3 regions of the Shewanella sp. N2AIL genome follow, and region 1 is predicted to be linked to each of the others. Evidence: predicted binding sites of a transcription regulator. Region 1 holds the regulator's gene; each other region holds the start of a gene.
The links. The regulator NrdR, encoded in region 1, represses ribonucleotide reductase genes. The targets are predictions, from matches to a motif close to AAACACNANATNTNGTGTTT.
Positions count from the first base shown of each region.

Region 2: a site for NrdR is predicted at 2,202-2,221, ahead of nrdA (class 1a ribonucleoside-diphosphate reductase subunit alpha). Genes of this name have one in related genera too.
Region 3: a site for NrdR is predicted at 1,272-1,291, ahead of nrdD (anaerobic ribonucleoside-triphosphate reductase). Genes of this name have one in related genera too.

Region 1 is NZ_JALBYT010000002.1:169,075-172,359, reverse strand. Features, by position in the region: gene MO387_RS02455 (riboflavin synthase) at 1-226, opposite strand, end outside; gene ribD (bifunctional diaminohydroxyphosphoribosylaminopyrimidine deaminase/5-amino-6-(5-phosphoribosylamino)uracil reductase RibD) at 238-1,392, opposite strand; gene nrdR (transcriptional regulator NrdR) at 1,539-1,988, opposite strand; gene glyA (serine hydroxymethyltransferase) at 2,245-3,285, opposite strand, start outside.
Region 2 is NZ_JALBYT010000018.1:65,211-68,495, forward strand. Features, by position in the region: gene nrdA (class 1a ribonucleoside-diphosphate reductase subunit alpha) at 1-2,047, opposite strand, end outside; gene MO387_RS12180 (HAD-IA family hydrolase) at 2,574-3,245, opposite strand; gene ubiG (bifunctional 2-polyprenyl-6-hydroxyphenol methylase/3-demethylubiquinol 3-O-methyltransferase UbiG) at 3,247-3,285, opposite strand, start outside.
Region 3 is NZ_JALBYT010000014.1:33,438-36,722, forward strand. Features, by position in the region: gene nrdD (anaerobic ribonucleoside-triphosphate reductase) at 1-1,240, opposite strand, end outside; gene MO387_RS10235 (hypothetical protein) at 1,500-2,189, opposite strand; gene MO387_RS10240 (MarR family transcriptional regulator) at 2,310-2,828, opposite strand; gene MO387_RS10245 (NADP-dependent oxidoreductase) at 2,976-3,285, shown strand, end outside.

The sequences.
Region 1 (3,285 bases):
AGTGAGCAAAGCCGGTGAGACTAACGGTTTCGGCAGAGACATCAGCCACATAACCGTCGGCTAATTGCTGCACAACCGTTAAGCACACACCGTTGGTGGCAATACTGTCGCCTAAACGCACATCGTTTAAATCCAGTTTGCCGCTCGCCACGGTAAGACGAATATCATCGCCTTTACGCTCCAGTTTGCGCAGGGTGCCAACGGCTTCAATAATCCCAGTAAACATGGTTAACTCACTTAATTAATTAAAGAAGTATCAAGCATAACGCTCAAGATTAAACGGGTATCTGGCCCTAATTTGCGCTCATCGACCAACATTAATGCAGGAATTTGCGCCATGGTTTGATAATCGGGTAGCTGCAATAGATTACGCCCTTGCCCACCGAGGATTTTCATCGCTTGGTACAGCACTAATTCATCGGCCAGCCCCTGCGCTAAAAAAGCGCCCGCTAAGGTTGCACCCGCTTCCACCAGCACGTGATTACAACTTTGGCCTAAATAGCTTAATAGTTCAGGTAAGGATACGCGACCTGCAATAGCAGGTAACACGAGGCAACTCACATGGGAGGGCAATTGTGCTTGAAACTCTGCGGGATAAGCCACGGTCGAGACCAAGATTATCGGCGATACGATAGCCAAACAGGCAGCCGATAACGGCAAACGGGCGCGACTGTCGAGTATCACTCTTAATGGCTGCAGTAATTGCGCCTCGGTTACGCTGTCTTTTATGCCGCCAAGTTCTTGATATCGCACATTGAGTGAGGGATCGTCAGCCAGTATGGTTTCAATCCCAGTGACCAAAGCGCAGGAACGTAAGCGTAAGCGCTGCACGTCGCGGCGAGATTCAGGCCCGGTAATCCATTTAGACACACCGTTAGACAGCGCGGTTTTACCGTCGAGACTCGCAGCCAATTTGACTGTAACTCTGGGTAAACCCGATTCCATGCGCTTCATAAAGCCTAAATTCAAGGCATAGGCTTCATCGCGATGTAATCCCACATCCACTTCAATGCCTGCGTCGCGCAGCATTTGAATACCGCGACCACCCACTTGCGGATTAGGATCTTCCACCGCCACCACCACACGCTTAACGCCAATATTGATCAGTGCCAAGGCGCAGGGCGGCGTGCGGCCATAATGGCTGCAGGGCTCTAGGGTGACATAGGCCGTTGCGCCACGGGCGTGTTCGCCAGCCATGCGTAGCGCATGCACTTCGGCGTGGGGCTCACCCGCTTTTTGATGATATCCTTCGCCGACAATCTGATTATCTTTAACGATAACGCAGCCCACACTGGGATTGGGCCTCGTGGTGTAAAAGCCTTTACGCGCCAATTGAATCGCGCGGCTCATCATTTGGGTATCGAGTACGGACCAACTTATGTTCAAGCTCATGTTCAACCCTGTTGTTAAAGGTTTCGGCTTTCACCAGTCTTGTAAATCTGTGTTTAAAACCTGTCTTGCAGAAGCTATTAATCAAAAGCCTCTTTTAAAGCTAGCGCAACCAGAAGACTGAACGACAGGCCACAAAAATCGAATAACTACTTTTGCAGTTTAGCGATGGCTTCACCAAATTCAGACACATCTTCAAAGGCGCGGTACACAGAAGCAAAACGTATGTAGGCGACTTTATCGAGACTCATCAATTGCTCCATCATCAAGTTACCGACCATTTCTGAGAGCACTTCCCGCTCGCCAGTGGCGCGCAGGGTCGATTTGATTTTGCTAAGCGCTTGCTCGATTTCATCCATAGACACGGGGCGTTTTTCAACGGCGCGCAACATGCCACCTTGGAGTTTTTCTTCATCGAAGGGTTGGCGTGAACCATCGCGCTTAATCACCCTAGGCATGACTAACTCGGCGCCTTCGAAGGTGGTAAATCTTTCATGGCATTCGGTGCATTCTCGGCGACGGCGCACTTGATGGCCTTCCGCCACTAATCGAGAATCGATGACTTTAGTATCTGTCGCGCTGCAAAATGGACAATGCATTGAGCCTCCTGCCAGTGAATGCGAGTAAAGCGTTAATGGCTTTACCTGTTAAATCTCAGCCAAACGCAATGGATTTAAGCCTAAGATTTTACCAATAAAAATGGCCGCTTGATGCGGCCATGGGATTTTATCCTATTTATGGGCTGAGGTTAACTACCTGATGTTAAGTACCTGATGTAAGTAACTGATGCAAGTACCTAGTCAGCAAGCGATCACTCTCAGCCTGTCATCTACTTAGCGTAGATGCGTCAGCAAATTAGCCGTAAACAGGGAAACGTGCACATAGTGCCAATACTTGGCCCTTCACACGCTCAATCACAGCAGGATTGCTTGCATCATCAAGGATGTCACAAATCCAGCCAGTCAGCTCTTTCGATTCCGCTTCTTTAAAGCCGCGGCGCGTAATGGCTGGCGTACCGATACGCACACCTGAGGTCACAAAAGGTGAACGTGGATCGTTTGGTACTGAGTTTTTGTTCACGGTAATGTTAGCGCTACCTAAGGCGGCATCGGCTTCTTTACCCGTTAAGTCACGACCAATCAGGTCAACTAACATTAAGTGGTTGCTGGTTCCGCCAGAGACGATTTTGTAACCGCGCTCAAGGAACACTTCAACCATAGCTTTAGCGTTGTTAACCACTTGCTGTTGGTACACTTTAAATTCTGGCTCTAGGGCTTCTTTGAACGCAACCGCTTTACCGGCGATAACGTGCATTAATGGGCCGCCTTGACCGCCAGGGAATACCGCTGAATTCAACTTCTTGTACAAGTCTTCATCGTCAGCAGCAGACAGGATCACGCCACCACGAGGACCGGCTAAAGTTTTGTGGGTCGTTGACGTCACAACGTGCGCGTGTGGAACTGGGTTTGGATAAACGCCAGCAGCAATAAGACCGGCAACGTGCGCCATATCGACAAATAGGTAAGCACCTATTTTGTCAGCAATTTCACGCATTTTTGCCCAGTCAACGATACCTGAATAGGCAGAGAAACCGCCGATCATCATCTTAGGCTTATGTTCTACGGCCAGACGTTCCATTTCGTCGTAGTCAATTTTACCTGACTCGTCGATACCGTAAGGAATGATATTGTACAGTTTGCCAGAGAAGTTAACGGGTGAACCGTGGGTCAAGTGACCACCGTGGGCTAAGTTCATGCCCAGTACGGTATCGCCAGGTTTTAACAATGCCATGTAAACAGCGCTGTTTGCCTGTGAACCTGAATGAGGTTGTACGTTAGCGTAAGTTGCGCCAAACAATTCTTTAGCACGTTCAATCGCTAAGGTTTCAACTACGTC
Region 2 (3,285 bases), on a different contig from region 1:
CCACTAGCTGTAAGTAACCGTCATTACTTGGCATTTTCCATAGCAATTCATAGCTATCTTTCAGCGTATCGAAATCTGGTACAACTTGTTTTAGCTGACCGTCTTTGCTCGATTTCACGCTGATAAGACCACGTGGTGGCTCGATACCATTGGTCGCATTGGAGATTTGCGACGAGGTTTCTGATGGCATTAATGCCGACAGCGTCGAGTTACGCAGGCCATATTGCTTGATATCGCTACGCAGTGATTCCCAGTCTAAGTGCAATGGTTCGGCACAAATTTTATCTAGGTCACGTTTATAAGTATCGATTGGCAAAATACCTTGAGCATACGTGGTCTCGTGGAATAACGGACACGCACCTTGCTCTTTGGCTAAGTTCATCGAGGCTTTCAGTAAATAAAACTGAATGGCTTCAAAGGTTCTGTGGGTCAGATCGTTCGCGCTGCCATCGGAATACTTCATGCCATTTTTCGCTAAGTAGTTAGCGAAGTTAATTACGCCTATACCTAAGGTACGGCGATTCATCGAGGCAAGTTGTGCTGCCTTGATAGGATAATCTTGATAATCCAGCAGATTATCCAGTGCGCGTACCGCGAGGTCGGCTAATGGCTCAATATCAGATAATTCTTTGATTGAACCTAAGTTGAGTGCTGACAGCGTACAAAGCGCGATTTCACCATTAGGATCATCGATGTTGTTCAATGGTTTTGTCGGCAGGGCGATTTCAAGACACAGGTTAGATTGTCTGATCGGCGCGACTTTAGAATCGAACGGGCTATGGGTGTTGCAGTGATCCACGTTCTGAATGTAGATACGGCCGGTTGAAGCGCGTTCTTGCATCATCAGTGAAAACAGCTCAACTGCCTTTATGGTTTTCTTACGAATGCTGCTGTCTTGCTCATATTGCACATATAAACGTTCGAATTCGTTTTGATCTTCAAAGAAAGCATCATATAAGCCAGGTACGTCAGATGGGCTAAACAGGCTGATGTTTTCGCCTTTGATCAGACGTTGATACATGACTTTGTTCAGCTGCACACCGTAGTCTAAATGACGGATACGGTTGTCTTCGACGCCGCGGTTATTTTTCAATACCAGCAGAGATTCGACTTCTAAGTGCCAAATAGGGTAGAACAGGGTCGCAGCACCGCCACGCACGCCGCCTTGAGAACACGACTTCACTGCGGTTTGGAAATACTTATAGAAAGGTAAACAACCTGTGTGGAAGGCTTCACCACCACGGATTGGGCTACCTAAGGCGCGAATACGACCGGCGTTAATACCGATACCCGCACGTTGGCTGACGTATTTCACGATAGACGAAGCGGTCGCGTTGATGGAATCTAAGCTGTCACCACATTCGATCAGTACGCAAGAGCTAAACTGACGCGTTGGGGTGCGCACACCGGCCATAATTGGCGTTGGCAGCGACAGTTTAAAAGTTGATACCGCGTCATAGAAATCTTTAACGTATTTCAGGCGCGTCTCTTTTGGATAACGGGCAAACAAACATGCCGCGACCAAAATGTAGAGGAACTGCGCGCTCTCGTAGATTTCGTGTGTCACACGGTTTTGAACTAAATATTTGCCTTCAAGCTGCTTTACCGCTGCGTAAGAGAAGTCCATATCGCGCCAATGGTCGATATAGGTATCCATCACGTCGAGTTCTTCGCGGCTGTAATCCTGCAGAATGTGCATGTCATACTTGCCAAGCTCAACTAACTTAGTCACGTGAGTATACAGTGCTGGCGGCTCGAATTGACCGAAGGCCTTCTTACGCAAATGAAACACCGCTAAACGGGCGGCGAGGAACTGATAGTCCGGTGATTCTGGAGAAATTAAATCCGCCGCCGCTTTGATAATGGTTTCATGGATGGCTTCGGTTGGGATGCCATCGAAAAACTGTAGGTGCGAGCGAAGTTCAACTTCAGAAACAGAAACGTTTTTTAATCCCTTGGCTGCCCAAGTAATTACGCGGTGTATTTTTTCGAGATCGATATTCTCACGATCGCCACAGCGTTTTGTGACTGTCATAGTGCTATTCATTTGGAGATAGGCCTTGGTTCTTATATCTATTTAGGTGAGCAAGTTCACCGTACGTATCCTTGTAAAACAATCAATAACCGTCCCTTAAATACTGCTGACTGGTTGAAAACGAGTCAATTAAGCGGCGAGCTTTTAGTGTGTCTGATTGCTACCTATACACAAGATATGGTGTTTTAAATTATCTGGGATACAAGATAGTGAGGTTTGCCCCTATTTGCAAGTCTGAATTCAGGGGACATCTTGTGGATAAGTTGAGGATAAGCTTTCGCGTTAGTAACGACTAACCTTGAAGCTCAATTTCAGGTTAGTGTGTCGCACTCATGGGGGATTTTTAGGCGATCTTTTCTTTAGATCGCGATCGCGCACAAGTGCCGATCTTTTATCCGCCGACCTTTCGCCGCCTGATTTTATTCGCAGGTAAAAATTAGGCAAACACACTTATGTGCATCTGCATAGTGGCTTTAGCAAAAGGTTTATCTTTGAGTGTCATTGTGAAGTTTTTTAGCCGTTTTATTGGCGAGTTTTTCTAGGCAAATGCTTCGACTAATGCCTGATGTAACTCAGTTGGGCTGACAAAGTGTGCGTGAGCTGGCCACTGCGATGGCTTGTCGTTGACACCCAGATAACCCCATAGGGCAACGCCGCCTAACATGCCCGCCGCCTTAGCTGCTAACAAATCCCGCTCGGCATCCCCAAGATACAAAATGTGCTCTGGAGCGCAGTTCAGTTGCTGAGCCCCTAACAACATAGGTGCTGTGTGGGGTTTTGGGTGTTTGGTCGAATCGCCACTAATGATAACGGGCATACGTAAGTGTAAATTCAGTTTTCGCAATAAGGGACGGGTAAAGCGGGCTGGCTTGTTGGTGATCACCCCAAACGGCAGGTGAGTTAATTCGAGCCAGTCGAGTAATGCTGCAATGCCCGTGAATAGCGCACAGTGATCGCCATTAATGCGCTGATAGTGGGCGAGCAGCCCTTGTTGAACTTGAGTACGAAGATCATCCGCCGCATTGGGTATCGCCGCATCGACTAAGGCAAAACTGCCGTGGGATGCGGCGTAGCGCATGGCCGCTAACGGCTGCGCGGCGATGCCGACGTCCTGAAGACTTAAATTGAGGGCTTGCACCAGATCCGGCGCGGTATCGGCTAAGGTGCCGTCGAGATCGAACAGTACGCCTTGGATCTGTGCCAGACTCATATTAATCAACCTTACGCGTCGCTATCATGTAATTGACATC
Region 3 (3,285 bases), on a different contig from region 1:
TCCGCGGCAAGTTTAAGCTCACTACTCCGAGATTATTGCGCCCTTCATGCACGAGCTCGCCATTTTCCTCGTAGGTGCCTAAAAAGCTGCGGCAACCCATTGGAGTTTTAAATGAACCTGTGACTTTCTCGACTTGCTCGTAATTGAGAATGTCGGGATACATGCGCATAGTTGCGCATTTGAGTGCCATCTGTTTGACATCGTAATTGCAATCGCCAGTCTTGTGATTAATGCCATCGCGAATCGCAAACACTAACTTAGGGAAAACTGCCGTCTTGCGATTTTTACCTAATCCCGCCATCCGTACTTTCAGCATAGATTGCTGAATTAAGCGGGATTCCCATGATGTGCCTAAACCAAAGCCAAAGGTAACGAACGGTGTTTGGCCATTGGCGGTATGCAAGGTATTAACCTCATATTCCAAAGACTGAAATGCATCGTGACATTCTTTTTCAGTTTGCGCCGTGGCAAAGGCTTTGGCGTCGGTGATCTGCCAATTCAGGGCGATTTGGTAGTGCTTGTCGTAGCTCTTAGCGACAAATGGCGCCAACACTTCGTCGATGCGATTGATGGTCGTGCCGCCATAAATATGGCTCGCCACTTGGGCAATGATCTGTGCGGTGACGGCTGTCGCCGTTGAGATAGACTTAGGAGTTTCGATTTCAGCATTGCCCATTTTAAAGCCATGGGTCAACATGCCGGCCAAATCAATCAGCATGCAGTTAAACATCGGGAAAAATGGCGAGTAATCTAAGTCGTGGTAGTGGATCTCCCCCGCTTCATGGGCAGCAACCACATCCTTTGGCAAGATATGACTCTTGGCATAATGTTTAGCGACTATGCCTGCGAGCAAATCCCGCTGAGTTGGGATAACTTTCGAATCTTTATTGGCATTTTCATTGAGTAAAGCCGCATTGCTTTGCTCGACTAAACCACGGATTTCGAGGTTTAGTTTACTGGTCGCTTCACGGCACACATCTCGGTCGTGACGGTATTCGATATAAACCCGCGCCAAGGACTTATACGGCCCTTCCATCAGTAAATTCTCAACCGCATCCTGCAGATGATGGATATCGACTTCGGTTAAGGTCGCGACGCTTTGACTGATACACGCTGCCACTGTCGCTGCATAGTCGCCATCCTCTATTCCAACTGAGTTTGCAGCGGCATTCACTGCATCCCGTATCCTTGTTTCATCAAAAGGTGTGCGGCAACCATCACGCTTAATTACGACTGGCATTGTTCAGTTCCTCTCCATCTCGCCTAAAAATTAACACTACATCTAGTGATTTTAAAAGCATAAAACACAATATGTAGAGCATTAGGCTACAACGACGGTGAGGCGTCCATGATCCAGATCATAGTTTTTAGGATGAAATAAAAGAACAAACCAGAACTGCAGCTAGGCCCAATTATCTGAAAATTGCGCCTTGACCTGCTGATTAAACCCAGCTAGTTGATGCCTGAAATCCGTGATGATCAGGCTCCATAACTCAAGATTAACGCTTCGCGAGTGCAAGATAACTACTGAGTTGGCCTGATGCCGACTGATGCGAGCCCATAGACGAAGCGAGTTGCATCATAGATTTAAGCCCCTGCCATTGCTGTTTTTGGGCATCCGTTAGCGGTGGCTCAGAATTTAAATAATCCGTTAATTGGCCAAGGACTTTGGTGGCTTTTTGGGCGAGCACTGGCGACTGAGCATCATCCATATTGGTCAAAACGTTTTTCGCATCGACCAAAGTATTAATCAGGGGGTTATTCGGTGATTTTTTGGCTAATGATTTGAGCTCATCATCTAAGAAATCTTGCAGCGACTGCTTACTCGGCGTGGTTGTGCTCGGAACTGTAATACCGTTTTTTGATAAACGGTCGAGTTGCACGTCCGATAAAATGCCGTCTCTTTGTAAACGTGACACTAATGCGGGAATATCGGCGACACCAAATTTGCCATCAGCAAAAAAATCCTTTGCCATCGACTGAATTTTCTGTGCACGTTGCGCCCGTGGCGACAGCGCTATCTCATCGGCTTTACCCGCGTCGGGTTTAGCGGCATCCGTCTGAGTTTTCTTGGTCTCAGTGGTCGCATCGGTTTTAGCCGTACTCGTCTTTTGGCTATTGGCACCATAGGCATCGGCGATACTGGTACTGCTGCGATTAAGATTGAAGGCATTTAAAATAGAATTCATCGTCAAAAATTCGGCGTCTAAGACTCAATGACGGTTTTAAAGCAAAAACTAAGCCAATCAAGTATTAATCTATGCAGAGCCTGAATTCTCGGGTAGCGAACAGCACCCGTAGGTTTATCTCTAGGACTGTAAATCTTCAATAAGGGCAAGACATTGCCGCCTCAGTAAATCGAGTGCCTCGGCATCCATCTGCACTTTATTTAGCAAGGTTTGCTTTAAGGCTAGGGCTTCATGCTTAATCGCCTCTCCCTGAGCAGTCAGAGTGATCAATTTTTTCCGCTCATCTTCAACGCAGGCCAAACGCGTGATCAAGCCTTTTACCTCTAACCGCTTAACAATAGGCGTTAGCGTCCCCATATCGAGCTTAGTCGCCGCCGATAGCTGGGTTTGACTACAGCCATTTTGACGCCAAAGGGTTTGCATCACCAGATATTGAGGAAAAGTTAACTCGTATGCCTCGAGTAAAGGCCGATAAGCGCGCACTAAGGCATTGCTCGCAGAATATAACGCGAAGCACACATTATCAGATAAACACAGTGCATCACTTGGCGCTAGGCTTTGTGACTCTGGGTTTTGTAGCTCTGGGTTTTGACTCTGCTCTGTAGATCCGAGCTCTGGGTGAGATAAACAATTTTGCACGTTTAAGCGCCTGTCATTCAAACATAGCGCTATCTTATCCGATCCGCCCCATCGCATCTAGTTTGCGCGCAAAGTATTTGCATTGTGTCATGAAGCCACGTACAGTTGACGCAGTTAGTTTGCGCACAAACAAAAGGTTAATTTTTTATGAATAGCACTATTACCGAAACCCGTGAAATCCATTTAGCCAGTCGCCCTGAAGGCATGCCTACGGCAGAGAACTTTACTTTAGTAAATCAATCCTTAGCACCGCTCGCCGATGGCCAAGTGTTGATTAAAAACCTGTGGATGTCGGTCGACCCTTATATGCGTGGCCGCATGGTAGATCGTAAGAGTTATGTTCCGCCCTTCGCCTTAAATCAAGTCTTAGAAGGCGGCGCGATTGGTGAAGTTATCGCGTCTAAAAACAGTGATTTCCCAGTAGGCACTAAAGTCAGCAGCATGTTAGGTTGGCGCG